Regions from separate parts of the Synechococcus sp. B60.1 genome, predicted to be linked through region 1. Evidence: predicted binding sites of a transcription regulator. Region 1 holds the regulator's gene; the other holds the start of a gene.
The links. Region 1 encodes NtcA, which controls nitrogen genes in cyanobacteria. Its sites were predicted from a motif close to GTANCNNNNGNTAC; they were not measured.

Region 1 (7,875 bases):
AGAAACCCCCCCCACAGCTTGCGTCGCAGAACCGCCAGCCGATCCTGCTGCTCCTTGCGCTTGAGAATGTCGCGAAAGTCGGGCGGGAAAACGTAGGCGATCTCCCCCTGCCGCGAAACCTGGAGATGCCCCCCAGCCTTTTGGGCTAACTGCAGCAACTCCTGTTTGGCCTCCTCTAGGGCCAGGCCTGTGCTGGAGGCAATGTCTCCCAGAGTGACCCGCAGGCCCAACTGCTCTACCGCATCCATGACCAATGTTTGTGTAGCCACTCTCAACCTCCGCTGGTTACCTACTGTTGCCCGGGATCCGACTGGGACGCTCGCCCAGCATCTGCAGCCAAGGGTTACAGCCATCCCTATTCCCAGTATCTCTCTTCAACTCAGGGGCGACGAGGGCGGCTGTTGCTGCTTTTGGGTCAGGCGGCCTGTCTCTGCACCAACCCAGGGCTGGGCTAGGGCAGCCAGGCCATCGCCACCAGCAGAGCGAAGAGGATCCCGATCAACACCCACGTCAGCCGTTGGGTATTCAAGGGGGGAGCAGCCTCGCTGCGGCTGGGATCAGCGACTTTCGGCAGGGAAGCTGGACGGCGGAGGCGCTCATAGACCAGACGGCGTTCCCCCGGCTTGGCCTCTTCCAGGTGGCTGAGATCTGGGATTTCGAGCAACCACTCTGCTGGTCGCCGCAGACGAGGTGCCTGCCAGATGCCCAACACGTAGCGGGCCTGTTGAGCGACCTCCGGATCCGGGTTGCCCAGCAAGGTTTGCACCAAGCGGATCGCCTCCTGGCTCTCTCCAAGGGCCTCCTGGGCCAAGGCCTGCCAGAGCCGCAGCTTGCCCGCTTGCGGGTAGCGGCTTTGGGCCTGTTTCACCTGTTCCAGAGCCTGGCGGTATTGTCCCCGCTCAAAGCTGGCCTGAATCCGGGCCAAATGCTGGGGCAGGCGCAAGTCTTCGGGAGGGATCAACTCCGGCTCCACCGATAAACCCCCCTAGGTGAGCTTTTGCTCCACCCCAAACCCCACCAGCAGCAGCTCCTCTAGGGGCTGACCGTGAGGGGGGCGTTGGTAGGTGAGGATCTGCCGCAGGCGCAGGCGCGGGTTGAGCAGGGTGATGGTATCCACAGCAACGACGCGGGTGTAGGTGGTGGTCATCACCAGTTGCAGGGATTGCGGATCAAAGCGGAAGTCGGCCACCATGGGCCGCTCCTCTTCATAGGCGCGATCGCGCAGATAGTCACCTTCAAGACCACGGGCGCTCTCTCGCCGGGGCACAAACAGCATGTTCAGCTCTTGCCCCACCTCCTCTCCCTTTTCAGAGACAGTCTCAAAGGCAAGGTGGAAGCCCAAGAAGCCGTCGACGCCGTGGTTGGGGTAGTTGTTGTCCCTCAGCACCTTCTCCTTAAGCTCAGGGGTGAGGGTGCGAATGGTGAACTCCGTGCGGGAGCGCTCCACCTCCCCGCGATCCAAGTAGTGGTAGGTGCGCTCGGTGTGCCAGGCGCCAATGCAACAGTTAAAGAAGTAGTGAAATTGCTGGAGGGCGTTCATGCCAGAGCGACTGACAGCTCAACCCAATCCTAAAACGAATTGCAGACAAATAGGCCCGCCCATCCCCGCCGGAGATGATAGACCCCCCTGCCCCCCTTCCTCACCTCAGGTATTGGCTGCCGCTGGGATCCCCTGGGCCACGGCCAAAGTTGACCCCAACACCTCCAAAGCCCGCTGCAACTGCCCATCCTCAGGGCCGCCCAGGGTTTCTGCCGTTAGGGGAAGAGGGCCCTCGGCCACCATCACATCCGGCTGGATCCCTTGGCGGTGAATGTCGTGGCCGTTGGGGGTGAGGTATTTGGCAGTGGTCACGGCCAGCCCGGAGCCGTCCGCCAGCTCCAGCAGGGATTGGATCAGCCCCTTGCCGAAGGTGCGCGTTCCCACCAGTTGTGCCCGCCCGCTGTCCTGCAACGCCCCCGCCAAGACTTCGCTGGCACTGGCACTGCCCTGGTTTACTAAGACAACCAAGGGGGCTGCTGTGAGAACTTCGCCGGTGGCGGGAATGCTGTCCTGAATGCCATAGCGATCCGTCACCCGCACGATGTCGCCTTTGGGGATCCAGAAGCGGGCGATCTCAATGGCCGCCTGCAATAGCCCTCCGGGGTTGTTGCGCAGATCGAGGATGTAGCCCTGCACTCCTCGCGCTTCTGCGGCCTGGATGGCCTGACGCACTTGAGCGGCGGCATTGCCGTTAAACTGGCTGAGGCGGATGTAGGCTACCTCCCCCTGGGGCAGCTTGAAAAAACCGGTGCGCACCGGGTTGATCAGGATGGACTGGCGCACCAGCTCCACCTCCCAAATGCGCTCCTGCCGCTTCAGCCGCAGACTGACCGGAGTGCCACTGGGACCCCGCATCCGTTCGGCCACCTCGTCCAGGCTCAGGCCTGCTACTGGCACCTGATCCACCGCCAGGATCTCATCCTGAGGTTGGATCCCCGCCCGCTCGGCAGGAGTCCCCTCCATTGGGGCAATGACCCGCACCGCTCCCTGCTCGTCGATGGCAATCTGGAGGCCGACACCGCTCAGCTCCCCAGCCGTAGAAGTCTGCAGGCTGAGGTAGTGCTCCCGATCCAAAAAGCGCGTGTAGGGATCCCCCAGCGTTGCCAGCATCTCCTCAATGGCCCGGTAGGTCTCTTGCCGATCCTGGAGGGGCCGAGAGAGAAAGCGCTGCCGCACCTGCCACCAGTTCTGCCCGTTGAACTCCGGATCCACATAGGCCCGATCCACATAGGCCCAAGCCTGGGCCAGCAGTTGCTGCTCTTCCCCCCAGCGGCTGGCCTGCACCTGACAGGCGCCAAGGCTCAGGCCCGCCCAGAGCAGGCACCCCAACAACAAGACTCGGACAGCCTGGCGTAACGCCCATCCGATCCCCAACCCTCTCCAACTGCTTTCCCCAGATCTCGGCTTCTGCGCAATCATCGGAGGATCTTGACTAAGGAAGAAGTTAAGAAATACTAAGAAGCGTGAACAAGATGAGACATCAGCAGGCGTTTGGGCTGCTGGGATAGGGATCCCTGTGTCAAAGCTGAGCCCGACTTCATGATCGTGTTAACGAGTTATGTTACAGTGCTGTGTGGAGTGGGCCCGTCCCCCCCTGGATATCCAACTCTAAAAATTGCAGGCATCATGAGCAAAGTTTACGACTGGCTAGACGAGCGGCTGGAGATCACGCCTTTCGTCGATGACGCAACCGGAAAATTTATTCCGCCCCACGTTAACATCTTCTACTGCCTCGGCGGCATCACGCTGGTGTGCTTCCTCATTCAGTTTGCCACCGGCTTTGCCATGACGTTTTACTACCGTCCGACGGTGGCCGAGGCTTTTGAATCGGTCAACTACATCATGACCCAGGTCAACTTTGGCTGGCTGCTGCGCTCCATCCACCGCTGGAGTGCTTCTATGATGGTGTTGATGATGATTCTACACACCTTCCGGGTTTACCTAACCGGTGGGTTTAAGAAGCCGCGCGAGCTGACCTGGGTAACCGGTGTAATCTTGGCAGTACTGACAGTTTCCTTTGGGGTTACGGGTTACTCCCTGCCTTGGGATCAAGTGGGCTACTGGGCGGTCAAGATCGTCTCCGGCGTGCCCAGTGCCATTCCGGTGGTGGGTGATGCCCTAGTCCAGCTTATCCGGGGCGGCGAGGCCGTTGGCCAAGCCACCCTCACCCGTTTCTACAGCCTGCACACCTTTGTGTTGCCTTGGCTGACAGCGGTCTTCATGACTATGCACTTTCTGATGATCCGCCGCCAGGGCATTTCTGGACCCTTGTGATCCCAGGCCGGTTCGATCCCCAAGTTCCTCTTGCTAAGCCTTTTTACCCCAGACAAGGAGAACGGCTATGCCTGTCTCGAAGCAAGTAATAGCAACTGAGGTCATTACACGCAAAGTTGACCTGGACAACCCCAAAGTTTTGGCCAAGCTGAAGAAAAACATGGGCCACATGACCTACGGTGAGCCCGCTTGGCCCAACGACTTGCTCTTTATGTTCCCGGTGGTGATCCTAGGCACCATCGGCGTGATTGTCGGCCTGGCGGTCATGGATCCGGCGGGGGTGGGCGAGCCGGCGGATCCTTTTGCCACGCCGCTGGAAATTCTGCCAGAGTGGTATCTCTACCCCGCGTTTCACATTTTGCGCATTGCTCCCAACAAGCTGCTGGGCATTGCCCTGATGTCGGCCATTCCGGTCGGCCTTCTGTTTGTGCCCTTCATCGAAAACGTCAACAAGTTCCAGAATCCGCTGCGCCGCCCCGTAGCAACGACGGTGTTTTTGATCGGCACCCTGGTCACCCTCTATTTGGGCATCGGCGCCACCTTGCCTCTGGATAAGTGGGTCACCCTGGGCCTGTTCTAGAGAGCGGAATATCTTTTCTAGTTTTTGTGGGTTGATAGCTCTAAGTGCAGCAGGCTGATGGCCGAGCTGCACTTTTTTATTGAGATTCGGAGAACTTTCCTGGGGGACTTTTCGGCAAACCTGTGGGCAAAGGGATGGTAATATCGCTACGCACTTCTCTTACCGTGACCGCCCATGAGCGTTCCTTCCTCTGCTGCTCGAACCTATCGGATTACTGCCCTGGCCGGAGATGGCATCGGCCCTGAAATCATGCAGGTGGGGCGGGCGGTTTTGGATGCAGTGGCCGCTCAGATGGGGTTTTCCCTCCAGTGGCAGGAGGGCCTAATTGGTGGAGCAGCCTACGAAGCCACTGGGGATCCCTTGCCCCCAGAGACCTTGAAAATGGCCCAGGAGAGCGATGCTGTTTACTTGGCGGCGGTTGGCGACTTTAAGTACGACACCCTGCCGCGGGAGAAGCGTCCTGAGCGGGCTTTGTTGGGCTTGCGGGCTGGCTTGGGGCTGTTTGCCAACTTGCGCCCGGTGAAGATCTTTCCGCAACTGGTGGAGGCCTCTTCCCTCAAGCCAGAGGTGATCGCCGGGATCGACCTGGTGGTGGTGCGCGAGCTCACCGGCGGCATCTACTTCGGCCAACCCAAAGGGATCTTCACAGATGCCACGGGATCCCGGCGGGGTGTAAACACCATGGCCTACAGCGAGGCCGAGGTGGATCGCATTGCCCGCGTGGCCTTTGAACTGGCTCGCAAGCGACGGCGCAAGCTCTGCTCAGTGGATAAGGCCAATGTCCTGGAAGTGTCGCAACTGTGGCGGGAGCGGGTTACCGCCATTGCGGCTGAGTACCCCGACGTGGAGCTTTCCCACCTGTACGTCGATAACGCTGCCATGCAGTTGGTGCGCTGGCCGAAGCAGTTTGACGTCATTCTCACGGAGAACCTCTTCGGGGATATTCTTTCCGATGAGGCAGCGATGCTGACTGGATCCATCGGCATGTTGCCCTCTGCCTCTTTGGGATCCTCTGGCCCTGGGGTATACGAACCAGTACACGGGTCAGCCCCCGATATTGCCGGACAAGACAAGGCCAACCCTCTTGCCCAGGTGCTCTCTGGGGCAATGCTGCTACGCTACTCTTTGGATCAGCCCCAAGCTGCCGACCGCATCGAGCAGGCTGTCGAGGCAGTTTTGGCCCAGGGCTACCGTACCGCCGACATCTACTCGGAGGGGATGACCCTCGTAGGCTGCCGCGAGATGGGAGAAAAGATCTTGGCTGCTCTGGCCCAGCAGCAAGCCTCCCCCCAAGGATCGCCCTCAGCCGCCGGCGGTTGAGTGGGGGTTCCCTTGCTGGCGCGGCTACCCCTCTCCCAGAGGGAGGGATTGTCCCGACGAACGGTGGCACTGCTATTACTCTTTATTGGAAATTCTTGGAAACGTCCGCGGGCCAGCTTCTTCCCTTAGGCAAAGCGATGGCCAAGCTGCATCGGGTCGTGGACGGTGATCTTTTTCTTGTGGATGGAAATGTAGTTCTTCTTGCGCAGCTCCCCCAACAGACGCGTGATGGTGACACGGGTTGAGCCAATCGCTTCCGCAATAGCCTGGTGAGAGAGCTTGAGATCGATGGTGACTCCATTGGGGCCGGGCACCCCGAAGTCGCGGCAGAGGATCAGTAGAAAGCTGACCAGGCGGGATCCCATGTCGCGGTGAGCCAGTGTTTCAATCATCATCTCTGTCTGCAGGATGCGAGAAGCCAAGCTCTTGAGCAGCAGCATGGCCAGCTCAGCGTTCTCCCGCAGCGATTTTTCCACCTGTTCGATGGGCAGAGAGAGTAGCTCGACGCGGGTAAAGGCCACCGCGTGATAGAAGCGGTCGGAGCGCTGCCCCGTGATGAAGGAGAGCACCCCAAAAATGCTGTTTTCCCGCAGGAGAGCAACGGTAATTTCTTCCCCCATTTCGTAGACCCGTGAGAGCTTGACAGCTCCTTTCACCAAAAAGTAAACCCGCTCCGCCGGATCTCCAGGGAAGAAGATGGTCTTACCGCGTTCAAACGTTTCGATAACCGGAGGATGGTGAGGCCCTCCTAACTGTTTGAAGGCTGCAATCAGAGATTTTTCCGCGATGGCCACCACCATATTCGTCAACCTTTTAAAGCCAGTTTATACCTAAGATCAACCTATAAATCAGATCGGGAGATTTGGGGCGCACCGTATTCCTGTTGACTGGAAAATTACCCTAGGGGCAAGATTATCCTAAGCTAAAAGGTTCTGCCCGGATACCTTTGTAGCAGGAGCTACATTTTTAAAGTCTCGTCTCTTGTCCAGCAGCGAATCCAGGACCAGGGGCGGGGGCCGTAATCGATTGGAGGGGTTTTATGGGGATCCCGGAGGCGGCTGTGGCCACACCTTCTCAACCGAGCCGTCAGCACTTCACAGTACGGATGCCGGAGCCGGCCAATCATCTGCTGGAGGTGGAACTACTCCAAGAGGTGGATCCAGAAGCGCCTCTGCAACTGCGGCTGCCGGTGTGGACGCCGGGATCCTACCTGGTGCGGGAATATGCCCGCCATGTGCAAGAGTTTCAGGCGGCAACGGAGCAAGGGATCCCTTTGGCCTGGCGGAAGGTAGATAAGAACACTTGGGAGATCGAGCCGCCCCGCTGTTCGGCTGTGAAGGTTCGCTATCGGGTCTATGCCTATGAGCTGACGGTGCGCACCAACCATTTGGATCTCACCCACGCCTACTTCAACGGGGCGGCGCTCTTTTTCTATGTGCCCGGTCGCGAGCGGGAACCCTACACCTTGACGGTGATCCCTCCCAAGCCAGATTGGCGCATCGCCACCAGTTTGCGACCTTTGATTTCTTCTTCTGAGGATCCTGCTTCCGGCCAGTCTTTTGTGGCGGCAGACTACGACGAGCTGGTGGATAGTCCGGTAGAGGTGGGCCTGCACCAGTTGCGGTCGTTTGCAGTGGAAGGGATCCCGCATTACTTCGTGGTCTGGGGAGCAGGCACCCTGGATTTGGAGCAAGCGGTGGCCGATGCCGAGAAAATTGTCCGGGCCACTGCAGCGTTTTTTGGCGGGTTGCCCTACGACCGCTACTGGTTTATTGTGCATTTGTCGCCAGGGGGATTTGGCGGCCTAGAGCACAAGTACAGCACCACCCTTAATTATTCTGGGCTGGAGCTGCATCAGCCCCAGTCCTATCGCCGCTTTTTGGCTCTGCTGGCCCACGAGCTTTTCCATGCTTGGAACGTCAAGCGGCTGCGCCCTCTGGCTTTGGAGAAAATTAACTACAACCAAGAAAATTACGTGGACTGCCTCTGGTTTTGCGAGGGGGCAACCAGCTACTACGAAAATGTCATCTTGCTGCGGGCAGGGATCCTCAGCGCCAAAGATTTTTTGCAGATCCTGGCCGAGCAAATTGGCCGGCTGCAGCGCACTCCGGGTCGGGCCGTGCAATCGCTGCAGGAATCCAGTTTCGACGCTTGGATCAAA
Region 2 (6,389 bases), on a different contig from region 1:
CGGGGTATCGGCAGGATAGTGGGTCATTAGATCCGCCTGGGCTTGTTCCACATGGCGGGCGCTCAGGTAGAGACACAGAGAGGCGCGGTGAGCCGCCAGACTGGCCAGGGCTTCCGCTGCCGGCACACGCGTCCGGCCACTGGCGCGGGTGAGGATGATCGTCTGCACCAGCTCCGGCACCGTTAGCTCCACTTGCAAACGGGCGGCTGCCAGTTGAAAGGCGCTCACCCCCGGCACGATCTCAAAGGGGATCCCAGCCTCCGCCAGCCGAATCAGCAACTCGTGCAGAGCACCGTAAAGAGACGGATCCCCATCCTGCAGCCGCACCACCCGCAGCCCTGCCTTGACCCGCTCCACCATCTGAGGCAGCAGCGTTTCCAAGGTGAAAGCGCGTGTATCGATGGCCTCCACCCCAGGGCGACAATGGGTCAGCAGCCCCTCCGGCACCAAAGAACCTGTGTAGAATACTACATCTGCTTCCGCGAGTACTCTCTGGCCCCGCAGGGTAATCAGCTCAGGATCCCCGGGGCCGGCGCCGACAATGTGGACAGGCCAGTAGGATGAAGTCTGCTCGCTCATCCGCTCTCCTCTCGCCCCAGCAGCCAGCATCCTAACAGCAGCTAATCTCCCAAAGGTGGGAAGGGATCCCTCCCTCGCTCCAGTCCGTATTATCTCTGTAGTATAATAGCATACAGACAGCTCAGTCGAGAGGTTGCCTGTTGTTGCGCAGCACAGAGGAGGGAAAGGGTGTGAGGGGCATTGCGCAACGGCTAGATGCCCGAGGGATCCCACGGGTGGATCATGGGGTTGTGCTGAGGTTGGCGATGCCCTTGGTGCTCAGCGCTGGCATCCAGGCGCTGATGGGCATAACCGACACTTGGTTTATTGGTCAAATCTCCAGCCAAGCCTTGGCCGGGATGAACGCCGCCTGGCTGCCCACCCAGGTGGCCTTGACCCCCTTCCTGAGTCTGGGGCGAGCAGTGCAAACCTTGGTGGCGCAAACCTACGCCAGCGGAGATCCAAAGGGGGCCTCTCGCTATGCTTGGTCGGGAGTGGGGCTGGGGTTGGGCCTATTTCCCCTGTGCGGTCTCTTGTCGCTGTTGGGAGGCTTGCTGTATGGAGGGCTGCCCCTGCCGCCGGGGGTGGCGGAGCAAGCAGCGGCCTATTGGCAAATTCGCGTTTGGGGAGGCTCTGCCCTCTTGGGCACCTTTGCCTTGTCGGGTTTTTTTAACGGCATTGGCCGCACCTGGATCACTCTCTGGGTGAGTGGCTGGAGCGTGTTGCTCAACAGCATCCTCAATACCCTATTCATTTTCGGCTTGGACTGGGGGATCGCTGGAGCCGCCTGGGGCACAATCCTGTCGGAATATGGGGAGCTGACCCTCTACCTGCTGGTGTTTCTCTCAGCTTGGATCCACCGCGACTACGCTACGCGGCAAACCTGGCGCACGGGCTGGAAACCGTTGCGGCCATTGCTGAGATTGGGCCTGCCGATTGGGATCTACGCTTTGGCGGATATGAGCTCCTTCACGGTGTTTCAGTTGATGCTAGGCCAGTTGGGGGCTGTGGAGGGGGCAACGGCCCACCTGTGTCTGATGTTGTCTCGCTTTGCCTATTTGCCAGCCATCGGCCTGGAACAATCGGCCACGGTGCTAGTGGGCCAGGCTATTGGCGCCGGTCAGCCAGCTTGGGCAATGCGCTTGGGAAATGCCGTGATGGGCTGGACGCTCGGCTACATGGCTGTGATCGGCGGCGGGCTGGCGCTTTTTGGGCAAGCCCTGCTCGGCCTATTCGTTACAGGGAAAGACGCCAACGCCGCAGCAATTCTGCATCTGGGGGGGAGGCTGCTGCGGATCATCGGAGTCTCGTTTCTCTTCGATGGCATCAACTTCTCTGCAGTGGGATGCCTGCGCGGCGCGGGAGATGTGCGGGCACCCATGGCGATCATGCTCGGGATGAGCTGGCTCTTTTTCTTGCCTTTGGCGCAAATACTGATCTTTCCCCAAAGCTGGATCCCTTTTCTGCCGGGGTTGGGATGGGGGGCTGTGGGGGGCTGGTTGGCCATGCTGATCTATGTCGCCGGCTTGGCCAGCCTGTTGCTCAGCCGCTGGCGCAGTCGGGTGTGGCAGAAGGCGGCTCTGCGGCAGGGCCACCGCCATAGTGAGTTGGGCTAGCGCGCCGGATCGAGGCGCTGCTGTAGAATTTGCTTGGCCAGCACCAGATCCCAGGGGGTGGTTAACTTCAGATTAGACTCCTCCCCTTCCACGATGTAAACCGGCCAACCCAGCTTCTCGAATAGGGCTGCGTCATCGGTTACCTGCCACCCCTGGGCCAGTGCCTCCCGATGGGCTTGCCACAACAGCGACAGGCGAAAGCCCTGGGGCGTTTGGGCTGCCCACAGCCGGCTACGCTCCGGTGTCGATTCGATTTGGATCCCCTTGGGGCCGCTTGCGGTTACTTTAATCGTGTCTTTGACAGGGATCGCGGCAATCAAGCCGTCCACTTGCTCCAAGGCGGCGCTGCAGCGATCGAACAACTCAGAGGTGGCCAGGCAGCGGGCCCCATCGTGAATCAACACCCGTTCCACCGTTCCCAGCCCATAGAGATACTCCACCCCCCTGTAAACCGACTCCTGCCGCGTCACCCCTCCTTGCAGAAGCTGCACCGGCGTGGACAGCTCGATGGACGCCAGGATCTGCTCCATGGCCGGCCAGTCGCCGGGTTGGGAGAGAATGCCAATCCACTCGATGGAATGCGCCCGATCTGCCGCCCGCAACGTCCAAGCCAGGACAGGCTGACCCAAAAGTGGCAACAACAGCTTGTTGACCGCCGCCCCCATTCGCTTGCCGCTGCCAGCCGCCGGGATCAACAGGTGCATGGGATCCAAAAGTGCATCCAACCGCATCCCAGTTTACAGCCAGGGAGGGCCAGGCTTGGCCCTCCTCATCGTTGACAGTGGCGATTGGTGCCGCTGGATCCCCTTCAGAGCCGGGGTGCCGCCTCAAGGTTGGTCCAACTCGGCAGAAGCAATCACAAAATCCGGGTAGGCCACGTTACCATGCTCGCCCACATCCAAGCCGGCCAGCTCCTCTTCAGCACTGGTGCGCAGGCCAACGGTTGCCTTGAGGATCAAAAACAGGATCAAGCAGGTGATGAAAGGCCAGAAGAAATAGGCTAGAGCGCCCACAACTTGTACCCCAAATTGCGCCCAGGTCACCCCTGAGTTGGCGTGGGCAAACCAAGGGATCCCTGCTGCCAACACCCCCCAAATACCACAGGTGCCGTGTACCGAAACGGCGCCCACCGGGTCGTCAATCTTCAGCACCGTATCCAGAATCACCGCCGAGATGACCACCAGGATCCCGGCCACCGAACCGATGATCAAAGCTCCCAGAGGGTGGACAGTGTTGCAAGGAGCAGTGATCCCTACCAAGCCGGCCAGCACCCCGTTGGCGGCAAAGGTCATATCCGGCTTGCCAAAATGCACCCAGCAGGTGATCATCGCCCCAATAGCCCCTGCCGAAGCTGCCAGCAGCGTGTTCATGGCAATCCAGCCGATATCGGGGCTGGCGGCTGTGGTCGAGCCGGCGTTGAACCCAATCCAACCCAAGGTGAGGATAAACACCCCCAACATCCCCAGAGGCAGGTTGTGGCCGGGAATCGCCCGTGGCTCTCCGTTGGGGCCGTACTTGCCGATGCGAGGGCCAAGCACCATGGCCCCGGCTAAGGCGGAAGCGCCCCCCACCAAATGCACTACGCCCGAACCGGCAAAGTCGATGAAGCCCAGATCTTCCAGCCAGCCGCTGGTGCCACCGTTGTAGTCGCCAAACAGCCCATTCCAAGCCCAGCCCCCCGAGATGGGGTAGATCAGCCCAGAGATGACGACAGAGTAGATGAGGTAGGCCACGAACTTGGTGCGCTCCGCCATGGCCCCGGAAACAATGGTGGCAGCGGTGGCGGCAAACACCATCTGGAAGACGAAGAATGTAAAAGGCCAGTCCCCTGCTTCGTGGGCTTGCTGCCAACTGAAAGCAAACCAGCTCCGGCCAAAGAAGCCAGTATTTTCTCCAAACATCAGGCCAAACCCGATGAACCAAAAGGCGCAACAGCCCATGCAAAAGTCCATCAGGTTTTTCATCATAATGTTGGCGGCATTCTTGGCGCGGGTAAAGCCCGTCTCCACCATGGCGAACCCCGCCTGCATGAAGAACACCAAGGCTGCCCCCACCAGCGTCCAGACAATGTCAGCATGTTTCTGTACGACTTCCGCGTCCTGAGCGAAGGCGCTCTCCTGACCCAACAGGAAAACCAGCGAAATCGTCAGAGCAGCAGTTAGGCCCCCCTGAGCTGGTTGCCAAAGCCACTGCAGTGCTTGGCCTTTGAGTCTTTGGATCATCCTTGTAGACATGCTTTTCGACTCACCTAAAGTGACGGTACTTTTACAACGCATTAACTGGGGCAAAGATCCCTCATTTGCCCACTGCAAGCCAGCCTGGGACTCGGATCGAGCTACCCAGGCTCCAAGACCTTCCCTGCTTTACAGGGCGTCTTGGTTGAGTTCGCCGGTACGGATGCGAATGGTTTTCTCGACAGGGCTGATGAAAATCTTGCCGTCCCCGATTTCGCCGGTGCGAGCCGCCGCGATCAGCTTCTCCACCACCGTGTCCACCAGGTCGTCTTCGACCACGATCTCCACCTTCAGCTTTTGCAGGAACTCTACCGTGTACTCGGATCCCCGATAGCGCTCGGTTTGTCCTTTTTGCCGACCAAAACCCCGCACTTCGCTCACTGTCATGCCGACAATTCCGGCATTGACCAGGGCAATTTTCACCTCATCCAGCTTGAAGGGCCGAATTATAGCCTCGATCTTTTTCATTGGCCTCCCATATCCCCAACAATCCCGCTAATTTCTAACACTACTAAAACCTGCAAATTGTAAATCTAGATACATTTTCGTTCTTCTACTGAGAATGCTTACCACTCTAGATTTGCTCTCGTCAAGACCAGAAGGCTAGGCCTGGGCTACTTTAGCTTTTTAAGAAGTTCGCGCTGGCATCTCACGAGCTTAGTCTTTCACCGGCCGTTGAGGATCGAGGAGAATCCAGACTGGCTGTGACGAGGGCCACTGCCAGCCACCACAGCATCTGCACCTGGGGACGGTACCAGATGGTGTCCACCAGGCCGTGGGCCATCATGCCGGTGCAGGCTGCTAAACCTGCCGCCACCCACAGGCCCTGGGGATCCCGGCAGGCAAGTAAACGTTTCCAGCCTCTCCAGCCGTGATCCCAGAGCACCAGGAGGAACCAAGCAAAAGCTAGGGATCCGACTAAGCCCGTCTCCAAGGTAATCTGGAGCGGCACCGAGTAGGCTGCAAGGGCGCTGAAGTTGCCCCGCTGGTAGAGGGGATAGACGCGGTTGAAGGCGACATTGCCAGGGCCGATCCCCAAGATGGGAAAGTCGCGGATCATCTCCAGCACCGCCGCCCAGACGTTGAGGCGAAAGTTGTTGCTGGTATCTAGCCGTCCCCAAAGGAGGCTCTGAGCCCGTAGCCGCAAGGGGCGTACCGTCAAGATGGCAAGCAGCAGCGCGGCTGCGCCCCCTCCCAAGAGAGCCGGCACCGTCCAGCGCTGCCAACGGGCCGGCAGGCGGGGGGCGTACCATTGGGCCAGCAGCAGGGCCATCATCCCCAGCGCTGCCAGCCCCCCAATCCAGGCACCGCGGCTGTAGGTCAGCCCCAGACAGATAAGGTTGACGGCGGTTGTAAACCCCACCAGAAGCTTGATCCCCCAACCCGGCCAGAGGCAAATGGCAGCCAGCCCCAAGGGGAGGAGGGGAACCAGGTAGCCCCCATACAGGTTAGGGTTGCGCAGAAAGCTGTACACCCGTGTCAGGCCCGCCAAGCCCGATTCTGGATCTACCCAGGTGGCCAGTTCGGCCGCCCCGTAAAAGTACTGCCGCAGGCCGTAGATCCCCATCCCCAGGCTGACCAAGAGCAGGGATCCAACAATCCCATCTCGGAATTGGGGTTGGCGCAGCAGACGATGCAAAAGCAGATAGCCGGCTAAGTAGAGCGTCAGCTTCAGCCAGCCATCCCGCGCCGCATAGGGAACCGGCGAGAGGAGCGTTGCCAGGGTAGCAATTCCCCAGAAAAGGCCCAGGGGCAGATGGACAGGTAGCCCAGTCGGGGTTTCCACCAGCCAGCTCAAGACCACAAGCGCCGCCATGGCCAGTAGGATTAGGCCGAGGATGCCGGTGGAGCTTTGGGAGGAAAAGACCCAGTAGAGCAACACCAGACCCAAGCCAATCCCGTCCAAGCCTTGGACGAGCAAGCTGCCTTGGCCCCAGTTTTTCAGGGATCCCGACAGGCGGCCCAAAAGGCTGCCCTGCCA

Region 2: the regulator NtcA is predicted to act here: its motif matches at 4,936-4,949, upstream of NW863_RS10660 (P-II family nitrogen regulator).

Annotation. Positions count from the first base shown of each region.
Region 1 is NZ_JANSJN010000042.1:426-8,300, reverse strand. It holds partial or broken gene NW863_RS06385 (hypothetical protein) at 1-269, opposite strand, end outside; gene NW863_RS06380 (hypothetical protein) at 452-973, opposite strand; gene NW863_RS06375 (phycobiliprotein lyase) at 986-1,540, opposite strand; gene NW863_RS06370 (S41 family peptidase) at 1,646-2,959, opposite strand; gene petB (cytochrome b6) at 3,167-3,814, shown strand; gene petD (cytochrome b6-f complex subunit IV) at 3,882-4,394, shown strand; gene leuB (3-isopropylmalate dehydrogenase) at 4,569-5,714, shown strand; gene ntcA (global nitrogen regulator NtcA) at 5,840-6,514, opposite strand; partial or broken gene NW863_RS06345 (M61 family metallopeptidase) at 6,754-7,875, shown strand, end outside.
Region 2 is NZ_JANSJN010000099.1:3,480-9,868, forward strand. It holds gene cobM (precorrin-4 C(11)-methyltransferase) at 1-579, opposite strand, end outside; gene NW863_RS10645 (MATE family efflux transporter) at 750-2,174, shown strand; gene ispD (2-C-methyl-D-erythritol 4-phosphate cytidylyltransferase) at 2,171-2,878, opposite strand; gene NW863_RS10655 (ammonium transporter) at 3,002-4,408, opposite strand; gene NW863_RS10660 (P-II family nitrogen regulator) at 4,538-4,876, opposite strand; gene NW863_RS10665 (IctB family putative bicarbonate transporter) at 5,058-6,389, opposite strand, start outside.